DNA from 2 places in the Streptomyces sp. CAI-85 genome. Region 1 is predicted to be linked to the other one. Evidence: riboswitches for the same ligand, from Rfam matches in the RefSeq annotation. Region 1 holds a riboswitch; the other holds the start of a gene.
The links. Region 1 has a riboswitch for cyclic di-AMP ahead of G6W55_RS27330 (transglycosylase SLT domain-containing protein). Riboswitches for the same ligand answer to the same signal wherever they lie in the genome.
Positions count from the first base shown of each region.

Region 2: another riboswitch for cyclic di-AMP. It lies ahead of G6W55_RS17135 (M23 family metallopeptidase); the one in region 1 lies ahead of G6W55_RS27330 (transglycosylase SLT domain-containing protein).

Region 1 is NZ_JAANNX010000036.1:12,726-20,316, reverse strand. It holds gene G6W55_RS27340 (GNAT family N-acetyltransferase) at 1-50, opposite strand, end outside; gene G6W55_RS27335 (HAD family hydrolase) at 346-1,170, shown strand; gene G6W55_RS27330 (transglycosylase SLT domain-containing protein) at 1,197-1,682, opposite strand; cyclic di-AMP (ydaO/yuaA leader) riboswitch at 1,686-1,894, opposite strand; gene G6W55_RS27325 (polyprenyl synthetase family protein) at 2,429-3,439, shown strand; gene G6W55_RS27320 (outer-membrane lipoprotein carrier protein LolA) at 3,718-4,959, shown strand; gene G6W55_RS27315 (ABC transporter ATP-binding protein) at 4,967-5,944, shown strand; gene G6W55_RS27310 (ABC transporter permease) at 5,931-6,839, shown strand; gene G6W55_RS27305 (flavodoxin family protein) at 6,836-7,441, opposite strand; gene G6W55_RS27300 (amidase) at 7,529-7,591, opposite strand, start outside.
Region 2 is NZ_JAANNX010000012.1:163,350-170,940, forward strand. It holds gene G6W55_RS17130 (SGNH/GDSL hydrolase family protein) at 108-893, opposite strand; gene G6W55_RS17135 (M23 family metallopeptidase) at 1,143-2,165, opposite strand; cyclic di-AMP (ydaO/yuaA leader) riboswitch at 2,170-2,327, opposite strand; gene G6W55_RS17140 (alpha-galactosidase) at 2,632-4,773, opposite strand; gene G6W55_RS17145 (tyrosine-protein phosphatase) at 4,953-5,750, shown strand; gene G6W55_RS17150 (DUF6126 family protein) at 5,772-5,894, opposite strand; gene G6W55_RS17155 (helix-turn-helix domain-containing protein) at 5,891-6,526, opposite strand; gene G6W55_RS17160 (aspartate aminotransferase family protein) at 6,598-7,591, opposite strand, start outside.

The DNA.
Region 1 (7,591 bases):
GCGCGCCAGCGTTCCCGTTCCCCCTCGCCGAGATCCCGCGGACCCAGCACACGAATGCGCCCACTGCTCAACCTGACCCCCCGATCAAGTCCCCCCTGGACACCTGGACGGTACCGCTCCACACCGGGCGTGCGGTAGGTAGCGGAGCATGTTGTTGCCAACCGGTGCAGAAGGCTTTAACCGGTCTGTACCCGACGATGCGCCGAAACCGGTTCCGGGGCCCTGGACCGGCACCGTGGGCTTCTCCGGTCAACTGTGGAAGGGGAGTTGGCAGAAGCGGACCGGACTTGGCCGACGTCCGGTTCGCGTCGAGTCCGACGGGTGCGGGATACGTATTCTCTGATCATGGCCGCACCCCTCGCATATGCCGCGCGCACCGCGTACTCCCTCATCGCCACCGACCTGGACGGCACGCTGCTCCGCGGCGACGACACCTTCTCCGACCGGTCGCTCGACGCGCTCGCGCGGGTGGCGGCCGCCGGCGCACGCCATCTGGTCGTGACGGGCCGACCGGCGCCCCGCGTACGGCCGTTGCTCGACCGGCTGCACAGCAGGGGGCTCGCGGTGTGCGGCCAGGGCGCGCAGTTGTACGACGCCGGCGCGAACCGTCTGCTCTGGTCGGTCACCCTGGACCGGGAGTTGGCCGAGACCGCGCTCGGCAAGATCGAGGCCGAGGTCGGGCAGGTGTACGCGGCCGTCGACCAGGACGGCGTCGACGGGCTCACCCTCATCGAGCCCGGCTACGAGATGCCGCACCCGACCCTGCCGGCGCTGCGGGTCGCCTCCCGGGACGACCTGTGGTGCGAGCCGATCAGCAAGGTGCTGCTGCGCCATCCGGCCCTGTCCGACGACGAGTTGGCGGCGACGGCCCGCTCGGTGGTGGGCTCGCTCGCCACGGTCACCATGTCGGGGCCCGGCACGGTGGAGCTCCAGCCGTGCGGGATCACCAAGGCGACGGGCCTGGCGCTGGCCGCCGAGCACCTCGGGGTGGGCCCGGAGGAGACCGTTGCCTTCGGGGACATGCCCAACGACATCCCGATGTTCGTGTGGGCCGGTCACGGCGTGGCGATGGCCAACGCGCACCCCGAGCTGAAGGCGCTGGCCGACGAGGTGACGACGTCGAACGAGGACGACGGCGTGGCCGTCGTCCTCGAACGTCTCTATCCCTGACCGGCCTCCGAAATCCGGGGGTCGGCTCAGTACGCGCCGAACACGTTGTCGATCGAGCCGTAGCGCGCGGCCGCGTAGTTGCAGGCGGCGGTGATGTTGGCGACCGGGTCGAACGGGTCGAACGAGGTCCCGGCCACGTGGTACGCGGTGAAGGTCGGGTCGATCACCTGGAGCAGGCCCTTGGACGGGGTGCCCTTGGCCGCGTTGGAGTCCCACAGGTTGATGGCGGCCGGGTTGCCCGACGACTCGCGGATGATGTTGCGGTGGATGCCGTTGTAGCTGCCCGGGATGCGCTTCTCGGCCATGATCGCGAGGGATTCGCGGATCCAGCCGTCCAGGTTGTTGGGGTACCCGGCGACGGTGGTGCTCGTGTTGCCGGCCGAGGTGGCGGCGGACGCGGTGCTCGCGCCGACCAGCGGCAGGGCGAGCACACCGGCGCCGGCGGCGGCCACGGCGAGGGTGCGGGCGATACGGGTGCGGCGGGTACGGCGGTGCTGAGCGGCAGCGGGCATGACGAGGTTCCTCTCCGGCGCCTGCGAGGTGAGCTGTCGGGTTCGGGCGGGAGCTGCCCGGCCGCGTCCGGACGGACGCGACTTCACCCCGAGCCGTACCGTTGTGTCCGTTTTCGTGGACATTTCGGTAGGGCGACTTACCTGGTTCCCCCGCTCCTGCCATGAGTTCTCGGTGGGTGCCGGGCGGCGGCAGGATTCGGCGTTCCGCCCGACAGGCCGGGAACGTATGCGAGAGCACATGTCCGGAACAAGAGGCCAATTCACAGTTCGGCCCTATTGACCTTGATCAGTGCTCTATGGGGTGCTTGATCCTTTGTGATCGCAAAGCCTCAACTCGCCTGAGTGGCACGAGGAGTCGGGGGGTACCCGCAGGGTGTCGCCCCGCAGGGCCGGATCGGGGGGAGTGAGCCAACTCACCGGCATCCACAAGAGGGGTGAAACGGGCAATAAGCCCATGCTCTGCGTAAAGGGTCACGGCCTTGCCGGGCTTCCGCATTCCCCCGTATTGCCCACCTTGGATTTGCGGTGAATGTCTCTTCATATCGCCTGATCAGAAACATATCGGTCGTGATCCGACACCGCCCGCCCTGAGCAGGGCACCTCCCGGGCGAGTGCATTCGGGCCCGGGCGGACGTGGGGGCTATCGGTGATCGAAACGTGACCGGATACGCTGACTTGAGTGAGCGCAGAGACCTATCGACAAACCGCGTAATCGCCCGTAGACACCAGCAGACAGGAGACCCCTCGTGACCGTCGTCGAGCCGTTCGGGCTGAGCGTGCGGGACCAGGCTCTGGAAGCCGATGTCCAGGCCGGACTGGCGGCTGTCGAGGAAGGCTTGCTCGAGGCCACCAAGAGCGAGGTTCCGTTCATCACGGAGGCCGCACAGCACCTCCTGCGGGCCGGCGGGAAGCGGTTCCGTCCGCTGCTCGTGATGCTCGCGGCGCGCTTCGGCGACCCGTACGCGCCGGGGGTCGTGCCGTCCGCCGTGGTGGTCGAGCTGACCCATCTGGCGACCCTGTACCACGACGACGTCATGGACGAGGCGGCCGTACGGCGCGGGGTGCCCAGCGCCAACGCCCGCTGGGGCAACTCCCTCGCCGTCCTCACCGGCGACTTCCTCTTCGCGCGGGCCTCGCACATCCTGGCCGACCTCGGCCCCGAGGCCGTACGGGTCCAGGCCGAGGCGTTCGAGCGGCTCGTCACGGGCCAGATCCTGGAGACCGCGGGACCGGTCGACGGACGGGACCCGGTCGAGCACTACCTCGACGTGCTCGGCGGCAAGACCGGCTCGCTGGTCGCGGTGTCCTGCCGCTTCGGCGCGATGATGTCCGGCGCCGACGACACGGTCGTCGACGTGCTCACCCAGTACGGCGAGCGGCTCGGCGTCGCCTTCCAGTTGGCGGACGACGTCCTGGACATCGCCTCCGCCTCCCACGAGTCCGGCAAGACGCCCGGCACCGACCTGCGCGAGGGCGTGCCCACGCTGCCGGTGCTGCGGCTGCGGGAGCGCGCCGCCCGGCAGGGGCTCCCCGAGGACGTCGCGCTGTGCGAGCTGCTCGACTCCGACCTCACCGACGACGCCCGGCTCGCCGAGGCGGTCGCCGCGCTGCGCGACCACCCGGCGCTGGAGCAGGCCCGCCGGGACACCGTGCGCTACGCCAAGGAGGCGCGCGCCGCGCTGGCCCCGCTCCCCGAGTGCGACGCGAAGTCCGCGCTGACGGAGCTGTGCGACGCGGTGGTGCACCGGGCGGGCTGAACCGCCGTACCCCTCTCCCGCGGCCCCCCCTCCGCTTCCGTCCCTGCCGTGTCGTCGCGCGACCCCTACGGGTCCGGGCGGGCCACCGCCCCCGGGTGTCATACCGGAGGCGTACACGGAGTTGAGTCCTCGGGGTGACGCTTCGTCGGCTCCGATTTGGTCAGATGGACATCACGGAAAACACCACTCCTCACCGATTCGGGTGAGAATGGCGGCTCGGGGTGGGGACGTTCGCACGTGAGAGACCGGCCGCCGCCGACGACGGAGGTAAGGCACACATGGCACCGAACGCAACCGACGACAACACGACCGCCGGGGAGGCAGACGACCTGCGCGTCGGGCGGCGCAAGGCCGTGCGGTACGTCGTCCCGGTCACCGTGGTGGGCGTGGCGGCGGCGACGATCGGGCTGGTCCCGGCGCTCGCCGACTCCGGCGACCCCGACCTGCCGAAGATCACCGCACAGCAGCTCATCGACAAGATCGCCGCGTCGGACGTCGAGCAGTTGTCCGGCACCGTGAAGATCACCACCGACCTGGGCCTGCCCGACCTCGGCGGACTGGAGAGCGGACTGCTCTCCGGTGCCACCGGCGGCGGCGACGGATCGTCCGCCGACCCGTCCGCCAAGCTCACCGAACTCGCCTCGGGCACCCACACCCTGCGCGTCGCCACCGACGGCCCGGACCGCCAGAAGCTCTCCCTCCTGGAGGACGCGTCCGAGTACAGCGTCATCCACGACGGCAAGGACCTGTGGGGGTACGACAGCGCCTCCAACGAGGTCTACCACTCCACCACCGAGGAGAGCGGAAAGGCGGAGGAGAAGCGTCCGGCCACGCCCGAGGGCCTCACCGAGGAAGCGCTCAAGGCGGTCGACGACACCACGTCGGTCACCGTCGACGGCACGGTCCACGTGGCCGGCCGCGACGCCTACCGCCTGGTGATCAAGCCCAGGCAGTCCGGGTCCACGGTCGGCGCGATCAGCATCGCGGTGGACGCGAAGACGGGCCTGCCGCTGAAGTTCACGCTCACCCCGGCGAGCGGCGGCTCCGCCGTCGTGGACGCGGGCTTCACCCAGGTCAGCTTCGCCAAGCCGGCCGCGTCCACCTTCGACTTCACCCCGCCCAAGGGCGCCAAGGTCACCGAGGCGGACGACGTCGAGGCGGCACCGGAGGACCTCGGCGGGTCCCCGCTGCCCGGCGGCGGCGACCTCACCGGCGAGCCGGGCGGTCCCGAGGGCGGCCACAAGGTCGTCGGCGAGGGCTGGACCTCGGTGGCCGTCATCGAGACCGGCGGCGAGGGCGTCCCCTCGGACTCCGAGCTGAACTCCGAACTCGGCTCCGAGGCCGGCGGCGCGCTCAGCGGCTTCCTCGGCTCCTTCGGCGACAAGGTGAACGGCAAGTTCGGCTCCGGCACCGTCTTCTCCACCCGTCTGATCAACGCCCTGGTCACGGACGACGGCACGGTCTACGTCGGCGCCGTCACCAAGGACGCCCTGGTCAAGGCCGCCGACTCGGCGAAGTGAGGGGCTGATGGGGGAGCCGAACGACGAGGCCCATGAGGGCGACGGCGGTGACGGCGGTGACGTCATTCGCACCCGTGGCCTCACCAAGCGGTACCGCGGCGGCCAGCTCGCCGTGGACCGCCTGGACCTCGCCATTCCGGCGGGCAGCGTCTTCGGCTTCCTCGGCCCCAACGGCTCCGGCAAGACCACCACCATCCGCATGCTGATGGGGCTGATCGAGCCCACCGCCGGCTCGGCGCGCGTCCTGGGGCAGCCCATGCCCCGGGCCGCGCGCCGGGTCCTGCCCCAGGTCGGCGCCCTCATCGAGGGCCCGGCCCTCTACGGCTTCCTCTCCGGCCGCGACAACCTCCTGCGCCTGGACGCCGCCGACCCGACCGCCGACCCGCGCACCCGGCGGACCCGGGTCGCGGCGGCGCTGGACCGGGTCGGGCTGACGGCGGCGGCCGGGAAGAAGGCCAAGGCGTACTCGCTCGGCATGAAACAACGGCTCGGCCTGGCCGCCGCCCTGCTCAGGCCCCGCCGGCTGCTCGTCCTCGACGAACCGACCAACGGACTCGACCCGCAGGGCATGCGGGAGATCCGCGCCCTGGTCAGGGAGCTGGCCTCGGACGGCACGACCGTCTTCCTCTCCTCCCACCTCCTCGACGAGATCGAGCAGGTGTGCACGCACGCCGCGGTGATGGCCCGGGGCCGGCTGATCACCCAGGGCGCGGTGGCCGACCTCGCGGCGGGCGCGCGCGGCCGTCTGGTCGTCACCACACCGGACACCGGCGACGCGGCCCGGGTGCTGAAGGAGCAGGGCGCGGCGGACGTCACGGCCGAGGAGGACCGCGTCACCGCCGACCCGCCGGACCGCGACCTCGCCGAGGTGACCGCCGCGCTGGTGACGGCCGGGGTCCGGGTCCGCGGCCTCACCGTGGAACGGGCCTCCCTGGAGGACGCGTTCGTGGCGCTCACCGGAGAGGGATTCGATGTCGCGGGCTGACACGACGACGGCGGCGGGCGAGGCGGCGGACAGGGCCCCTCGGGCACCGGTGCTGTGGACCTTCGGGCTGCTGCGCAACGAGCTGCTCACCACCTTCCGGCGCTGGCGCACGCTCGCCCTGCTGGCCGTCCTGGCGGCCGTGCCGGTCCTGGTCGGCATCGCCGTGAAGATCGAGACCGGCGACGGCTCGTCCGCGGGACCGGGCGGCGGCGGGGGCGAGGGCGGTCCGGCGTTCATCGCGCAGATCACCAACAACGGTCTGTTCCTGGTCTTCACCGCGCTCGCCGCGACCCTGCCGTTCTTCCTGCCCATGGCGATCGGCGTGGTGGCGGGCGACGCGATCGCCGGCGAGTCCGCCGCGGGCACCCTGCGCTATCTCCTGGTCGCCCCGGCGGGCCGCAGCCGTCTGCTGCTCACCAAGTACGCCACCGTCATGGCGTTCTGCCTGACGGCCACCCTGGTCGTCGCGGTGTCGGCGCTGGCGGTCGGCGCCCTGCTCTTCCCGCTCGGCGACCTCACCACCATCTCCGGGACGACGATCAGCTTCACCGACGGCCTGCTGCGGGCCCTGCTGATCGCCCTCGTCGTGGCCGCGTCCCTGACCGGCGTCGCGGCGCTCGGCCTGTTCGTCTCCACGCTGACCGGCAGCGGTATCGCGGCGATGGCGACCACGGTGGGCCTGCTGATCACCGTCCAGATCCTCGACCAGATCCCGCAGCTCCACACGATCCAGCCGTATCTGTTCTCCCACTACTGGCTGTCCTTCGCCGACCTGATGCGCGAGCCCGTCTACTGGGACGAACTGGTCAAGAACCTCGGCCTCCAGGCGCTCTACGCGGCGGTGTTCGGCTCGGCGGCGTGGGCGAGGTTCACGACCAAGGACATCACTTCCTAGCCGGCCGTATCGGTCTCGTACGGGAACCGGGCCTTGGGTGCCTCCCGCGCGAAGAACGTCTTGGCGTGGGCGAGCGCGGCCGTGTCGTTCAGGACGTCCCCCGGCTTGCTGCCGTTGCCGAGCAGCACCCCGCCGAACCGCATCCCCAGGTACGCGGCCGTGTGGTGCAGCGTGCCGTACAGCGGGTCGGCGACCTCGAACTCCTCGTGCGCGAGCGCGGTCACGCCCCAGAGCGTGCGCCCCGCCATCGTGGCCTTGAAGTCGACGCCGGGCGTGCGCAGCCAGCCGGACCAGTGGTCGAGGTAGCGCTTGGTGGGCGCGGACACCGAGTACCAGTACAGCGGCGAGGCGATCACCAGGTCCGTCGCCGCGAGCGTGGCGTCGAGCAGCAGCCCCGCGGCGCCTTCGGTCGGCCGCACATGGTCATGGTCGTGCCGCCGGTCCACGAACTCGGGCAGCGGGTGCTCGGTGAGGCTGATCCACTCCTGCTCCACCCCCTCGGGCAACTGCTCGGCGGCCCGGCGGGCCAGCAGTTCGGTGTTGCCCTCGTGGCCCTCGTCGCGGCTGCTGCCGAGCAGGAACAGGAAACGGCGGGTCGGCATGGGGCCCCCTGAAGTCGGCGTACAGAAGTCGGCGTACAGAAGTCGGCGTACGACAATAATGCGCACCTGCATTATATGTGCATGCAATCAAACGGGGAAGGGCAGAGGGCCGGGATGCACGTCCGGAAGGGCCAGTTCGGCGGCCCGCGC
Region 2 (7,591 bases), on a different contig from region 1:
GACCCGCGCGCGCCCGCGCACCACTCCCGTCCGATCACCTCACTGGTGGAGCGGCCGGTCGTACTCGTCGTACCTACGGCGCCGGCCGGCCGCCCCGTCCCGCTCGGTCACGCCACCGCCGAGATCCGGGTCCGGATGTCGTCGGGGGAGAGCGTGCCCTTGGCGGTCACATGGTCGCCCGAGGACTCCCCGCGCAGCCGCCGTCCGATCCACGGCACCAGGTACTCGCGCGCCCAGTGGACGTCGTCCCGGCGGATCTCGAGGGTGCCGCGCGGCGGGAGCTGCGGCCAGGGCTGCTCCGGGTCGGCCGGCACCTCCAGGCCGAGGACCTGCCCGGCGCGCAGCGCCACACGCGTGTGGCCCTCCGGGGAGAGATGGAGTCGGTCGCCGTCCCAGGCCCGGCGGTCCTGCACGGACCGCAGGGACCACAGGTCGAGCACCGGGCAGCCGTAGCGGTCGGCGACGGCGCGGACGTGCCCGTTGTAGGTGGCGATCTTGCCGCGCAGATGCTTGAGCACGGGGACGCCACGGGTGTCGAAGCCGGTGGTCACCAGGACCGTGCCGGACACGGCGGTGAGTGCCGCGACCGCCCGCTCGAAGCGCTCGGCGACCTCGTCGGGGTCGGTGCCGGGCCGCAGGATGTCGTTGCCGCCGGCGCAGAAGGACACGAGGTCGGGCGCGAGGTCCACGGCCTGCGGAAGCTGGTCCTCCATGATCTGGTCGAGCAGCTTGCCGCGCACGGCCAGGTTCGCGTATCGGAAGTCGCCCTCGGGTCGGCGGTCCGCGAGGAGTACCGCGAACCGGTCGGCCCAGCCGACGAACGCCCCGTCGGGGCCAGGGTCGCCGACGCCCTCGGTGAAGCTGTCCCCCACCGCCACGTACGACCCGATCACTGATCTGTTGTCATTCTTCGAATCGTCTGCCACGGCAGATCATGATTCACCTTCTAATGTGACTTACGCGACCGTAGGCAGGGGTTGACGGACGGTGAGATAAGCCACTCCTAAAGAGTTGGCCAACCGGGGAATAACGTCCCGCGGTACGTCGAAGGCCGGACCCCGGGAGCGGGGTCCGGCCTTCGACGGCGCGTCAGGGCCTGTCAGGGCGCCTCGGGAAGCGCTGGTGCGGGGGCGGTCGACCGGTCAGCCGACCGAGACTCCGTGCGAGCGGAGGTAGGCGACCGGGTCCACGTCCGAGCCGTAGTTCGGCGTGGTGCGGATCTCGAAGTGCAGGTGCGGTCCGGTCACGTTGCCGGTGGCACCCGAGAGGCCGACCTGCTGGCCCGCGGTCACGGTCTGGCCGGCCGAGACGGAGAGCGAGGACAGGTGGGCGTACTGGGCGTAGTGGCCGTCGTTCAGCTTGATGACGACCTGGTTGCCGTACGCGCCGCCCCAGCCGGCGGAGACGACGGTGCCCGCCGCGACGGCCTTGAGGGAGGTGCCCGTCGGGACGACGAAGTCGACACCGGTGTGGTAGCCGCTGGACCACATGCTGCCCGACATCCGGTACGGCGTACCGACCGTGGCGCCGGCCACCGGCAGGCTGAACCCGGAGGAGGCGGTGGTGGAGTTCTCGGCGGCCGGGGTGCTCGGCTGCGAGGCCGACGCCTGGGAGTCCGAGGAGCCGGCGGACGACGAGGACTGCGCGGGCTGCGACTTCTGCGCCGGCTTCGAGGGCTGCACGGGCTCGGCCGACTGCGCCGACCCACGCGCCTCGGACGACTTGGGCGCGGTGGTGGGGGCGGAGGACGCGGCCTTCTTGCCGATCGACAGCTTCAGGCCCGGGTGGATCAGCGAGGGGTTGTCGCCGACGGCCCGCCGGTTGTCCTGGTACAGCCGCTGCCAGCCGCCGTCGACACCCTGCTCGTCGGCGATCCGCGAGAGGTAGTCGCCGGAGCGGACGGTGTACGTGCTGTGCTTCGCGCCCGACTTGCCCGACTTGTGTGCCACCGGAGCCGCCTGCGCGGTCTTCTCCGCGACCCGTTCCACGGTCTTCGCCACGGCCTGTTCCGGAACGGACGCCGAGGCGGACTGGGTGGGGGCCGCGTGGGCACCCGTGGCCCCCAGGAGCGGGAGGGCGAGAGCGGCTCCGCCGGTTCCGGCGGCGGCGATGGAGCGGGTGAATCGCTGGGACTTCGGACGGCGGTGCTTACCCTTCGCGGGCATGGCGCATTCCTCTCCGGCGCCTGCGAGGTGAGCTGTCGGGTGCGGACTGGAGATGTCCGGCCGTGCCGAGGCACGGCTTTACCCCAAGCCTGTTCCGGGACCGGAACAGGCGGTTGTGCCTGTGGGTCCCCCGCTCCTGCCGTGCACGGGTGAGTGTGCGGTCCCCGGACGGCGGCAGGATGAGGCGTCCGTCCGGATTGGTCTGGAACGTAGGCGACCGCGACGCACAGGGACAAGCAGAGGTTGTGCCGTTGACGCATTTCTCTTGATCCGCAGGGATATTTCCCGGTGACACTCCGTGTTTCGAATGGCCCCTTTTTCCCTTAACACCCTGGAAAAGCATGTGAATTACGTGAACATGACGGGCGACGCACGGTCACGGTATGACGCTGCTCACGTGACAGTGCTCCAGGTTCCTTTATTCCAGAGCGAGTTGGAATGAAGGATTTCAATTCGGACAGAACGCCTAGATGCGACGCAGTCGGATAACCGCCGCATCGAGGTCACCGCTCAGCCCGGTCCGCAGTCCGTGGTGCAGCAGCACCGCACCTCGGTGCACTTCGCCCGTTTCGCGGCATTCGTACGTCGCTGCCGGGTCGAGTCCGCGCAGCCGCAGCGCCGGGACGGGTTCGCCGTAGCGCTGCGCCTGGAGCCAGGCGAGGACGACGCTCTCGTCGCCGCGCACGTACTGCACGGCACTGAGTCCGCCCGTCGGCGGGCGCAGCCGGTACAGGTCGCCCCGCTGCACGACGGGCCTGATCTCCTTGTAGAGGTCCACCCAGCGCCGGGCCTCGGCCAGCTCCTCCGCGCTCCACTCGGAGAGGTCCCCGCCGATCCCGAGCACCCCGGCCATGGCGCTCACGAACCGGAACCGCAGAGAGCTGACCCGGCCGTTGAGCTGGGCGTTGGGGCTGTCGGTGACCCAGGCGGCCATCACCCGGGCGGGGTGGATCTGGCTGAAGCCGTGCTGGATGCCGAGCCGGTCCAGCGGGTCGGTGTTGTCGGAGGTCCACACCTGGTCGGTACGGCTCATGATCCCGAGGTCGATCCGCCCGCCGCCGCCCGAGCAGGACTCGAAGGCGACCCCGGGGTGGGCGGCCCGCAGCCGGTCGAGCAGGGCGTACAGCGCCCTGACGTGGTCGACCCACAGGCGCTGCGGATAGGGGTCGTCCGGCCAGCCCGCGTCGGTGAAGCAGCGGTTGAAGTCCCACTTCACATAGTCGATGGGCGCGCTGGAGAGCAGTCCGTCGAGCTGGTCCCACAGGTATTCCTGGACGTCCTCGCGGGCGAGGTTCAGCATGAGCTGATTGCGGAACTCCGTCCGCTTTCGTCCCGGTTGGAACTGCACCCAGTCGGGGTGCGCCCGGTACAGATCGCTGTCCGGGTTGACCATCTCGGGCTCGACCCAGATCCCGAACCGCATGCCGAGGGCATGCACCCGGTCGGCGAGCGGCTTGAGGCCGTGCGGGAAGCGCTCGGGGTTGGGCCGCCAGTCGCCGAGCCCGGCCCGGTCGCTGGTGCGGGCCCCGAACCAGCCGTCGTCGACGACGAACAGCTCCACGCCGATCTCCGCGGCGCGCCGGGCCAGGGCGGCCTGCTGCTCCTCGGAGATGTCGAAGAAGGTGGCCTCCCAGGAGTTGAACAGCACCGGACGGTCCCGCTCCGCGTCCGGGACGACATGGGCGCGCTGGTAGGCGTGCCAGGTGCGGCTGGCGCCGCCGAAGCCGCCGTCGCTCCACAGCCCCGCGAAGAGGGGCGTGGTGAAGGACTCCCCCGCGGCGAGCGACAGCAGGCCGGAGTCGTCGTGGCCGGCGCCGCCGGTGATCTGCACGCGCGCGTCCGGGAGTTGTGCGACGGCGATGCGCCAGGAGCCGGACCAGCCGAGGGCACAGCCGTAGACCTCGCCGCGCTCCTCGGTGGCGTCGGTGTCGAGCGCCACCCAGGGCAGATGCTGGTGGCCGGTGTGACCGCGGCGGCTGCCGATGACCTTCTCGCCGTAGGTGAGCGGGGCCCGGACCAGCCGGGACTCGGCGGCCCAGCGGCCGTGGAGCTGGGACAGCCGCCAGCCGTCGCGCTCGGGCAGGGTCCAGGTGGCGGAGTCGGCGCGCAGCAGTTCCTGGGGTGCGCCGCCGTCGTTGCGCAGGGTCGCCCAGCGTTCCACGACGTCGCCGCGCATCCGGTAGTGCAGGGTGACCGACAGGCCGCCGTCCCGGAAGCGCAGCCGCAGTTCGTCGCCCGCCTCGCCCGCGGTGTCATGGCCCTCGAAGGTCCACTCGGTGCCGCGCCGTCCGGCCGTGCGCACGGACAGGGCGGGCCGTACGAAGCGGGGGCCGCCCTCGACCGGGTACTCCTCACGGCCGTCGAGGTGGGACTCGAAGGAGGCACGGCCCTGGAGCGGTACGGCGGCGAGGGCCTCGGCGTCGGCGAGCGCGATCCGCGGGCCCCAGTGCAGATGGATCAGTTCGTCGGAGCCGGTGAGGTGGAGGGCGTAGCTGCTGGTGGGCCCCGAGAGGAGCCAGGTGCGGCCGTCCGCGGCGGTCTCGGGCCGCACGGCACCGGACCTCGTGACCCCGGGCTTCGCGGTCTCGGGCTTCGCGGTCTCGGGCATCAAAAACCCCCACTGATTCGAACAGGTGCGATCAAGGATCAACATAATCGAATGCGTGACGATGTCATGGCAACGCCCCTGGCCAACCCGTTGCCCGGGGAATCCATGTCGTATGGTCATGAAGGTCCCGTCGGCCATCACGAGCCGCGCCGGCGGCGCCCGACCGGGAGGGAGCCCCCGTGACGCAGCAGATCCCGTCGACCGAGCCCGAGCTGGCCGGTGTGCGCAATTTCCGTGACGTGGGCGGTCTGCCGACGGTGGACGGACGGCGGGTGCGGCACGGCGTGCTGTTCCGCAGCGGTCACCTCGCGCACGCGACCGAGGAGGACTCGGCGTTCCTCGCCTCCCTGGGCCTGCACACGATCTTCGACTTCCGCAACGCGGCGGACCAGAAGCTGGAGGGCCCGGACGTCGAGCTGCCGGGTGTGCGCAATGTGAATCTGCCGCTGTCGGATCCGGCGGACGGCGCGGAGTTCTGGAAGATGGTCCGCGACGGCGATCTCGACCAGCTCCGCGGGATCCTCGGCGACGGCAAGGCCGCGGACCGCATGATCGCGTCCTACCGCACGATCGTCGTCGAGCGCACGGCCGAGCACTCCCGGGTGCTGCACGCGCTCGCGGAGGACAGCGTCCCGGCCCTGATGCACTGCGCGGCCGGCAAGGACCGCGCGGGTCTGTCGGTGGCGGTGACGCTGCTCGCCGTCGGCGTGGAGCGCGACGCGATCGTCGGCGACTACCTGGAGTCCAACGCCAAGCACCGCCGCTACAAGGTGCACCGCAGCGGCTCCGCGTCCTCGGCCTACACCCCCGAGGTGATGGAGCTGCTCAGCCCGCTCTTCGACGCCCGCGCGGAGTATCTCGCGGCGGCGTTCGACACCGTCGAGGCGACCTGGGGCGGGGTCGACACCTATCTGGAACAGGGCCTCGGGCTCACCGCCGCGACCCGGGAGCTGCTGCGCGAGCGCCTGCTCGACTGACCACCGGCGGCGGCGGACCCCCTACTGGTTGGCCCCGACCTCGAACAGCAGCCAGATGAACGCCGCGAGGACGTGCCCCACCGCGATGTAGATGATCAGCCGGATCCAGATGCCGCGCGGCAGCCGTTCCTCCGTGTCGCTCATGGTGTCTCTCCAAGGTCTCCAGGGGCGGGCCCCAGGCACAGCGTGGCCGTGGGGCTCTGCAACAGGGTGTGGACGAACAGCAGGTCGACGCCGTCGGAGTCCTCGGCGGCGAGACGGTGCGGGGTCAGCGAGTCGAAGTGCGCGCTGTCCCCCGGCCCGAGCAGATGCGCGGTGTCCCCGAGGCGCAGCCGCAGCCGCCCCCGCAGGACGTGCAGCCACTCCTCCCCCGGGTGGACGCGCACGATGTCGCCCTGCGAGCCGTGCGGCACACGCACCCGCAGGGCCTGCATCCCCCGGCCGGGCGCGCCGGACTGCCAGTAGGTCCAGCCGCCGGCCCGGGTCGGTTCCATGTCCGCGGCGCGGACGACGGCGTCCTGGTCGGCGACCCGTTCCCCGAGCAGCTCCGAGACCGTCGTACCGTAGACGCGGGCGAGCGCGAGCAGCATCGGCAGCGAGGGCTGGCGGCGGCCCGTCTCCAGCCGGGACAGATGGGCCGGTGACATCGAGGCGGACCGGGCGGCGGCCTCCAGCGTGAGACCGGCCCGGCGGCGCAGGGACCGTAGCTGCGGCGCCACGGCGGGCAGCGCGTCGGCGGGGAGCGCGTCCGGAGGAGACGCGTCGGGCGAACTCATACGTCCATTCAGCCCGAGTTTTGCCTCTGCGGCAAATTTCTTGCCTCAGAGGCAAAAAGCCGAGGGGGCGGCTACCGGTTGGCCACCGCCTGCTTGATCAGGGTCCTGCCGAAGTCCCACATCAGCCCGTTCCCGCTGTGGGCGTCGTCCATCACCTCGGTGAAGGCCGTGACGAACCGGTCCACGTCCCCTTCGTCGACGACCAGCGGCGGGATCAGCTTGATGACCTCCAGACGGTCGCCGGAGACCTGGGTGAGGATCCTGTGCCGCTGGAGCAGCGGGACGACCACCATCTGCGCGAACAGCCCCTTGCGGGCGGTCTGGAGCATCGCCCACCGGCTGCGCAGCCCCAGCGAGCGGGGCCTGCCGAACTCGATGCCGATCATCAGGCCCCGGCCCCGGACGTCGGCGAGCAGCTCGTACTTCCCGGTCAGCGCCGACAGTCGCGAGCGCAGGAGGTCGCCGGTGACCCGGGCGTTGGCGACGATCTGCTCGTTCTCCAGCACGGACAGGACCGCGAGCCCGGCCGCCATCGCCTGCGCGTTGGAGCCGAAGCTCGCCGAGTGGACGAGCACCCGGTCGATCGACGCGTACACCTTCTTGAAGATCCAGTCCCGGCCGAGGGTGGCCCCCACCGGCACATAGCCGCCGGAGAGCGCCTTGGCGACGCAGACCAGGTCGGGTTCGACGCCGTCCTCGTGCTGGTAGGCGTAGAAGTCCCCGGTACGGCCGAGGCCGGTCTGCACCTCGTCGGCGATCAGCAGCGCCTTGTGCCGGTGCAGCAGGTCCTGCGCGGCGCGCAGATAGCCGGGCGGCGCCTCGTGGACGCCCTTGCCCTGGATCGGCTCGACGATCAGCGCGGCCACGTCGCCCTTCTTCAACTCCCGTGCCAGGGCGTCGAGATCACCGAGGGGGACGGCCGTGTCGGGCAGCAGCGGTCCAAAGCCGTCGCGGAAGCCGTCCTCGCCGTTGACCGACAGCGAGCCGGTGGTCAGACCGTGGAAGGCGTGGTCGCAGTAGAGGATCCTGGGCCGGCCGGTGGCGCGCCGGGCGAACTTCAGCGCG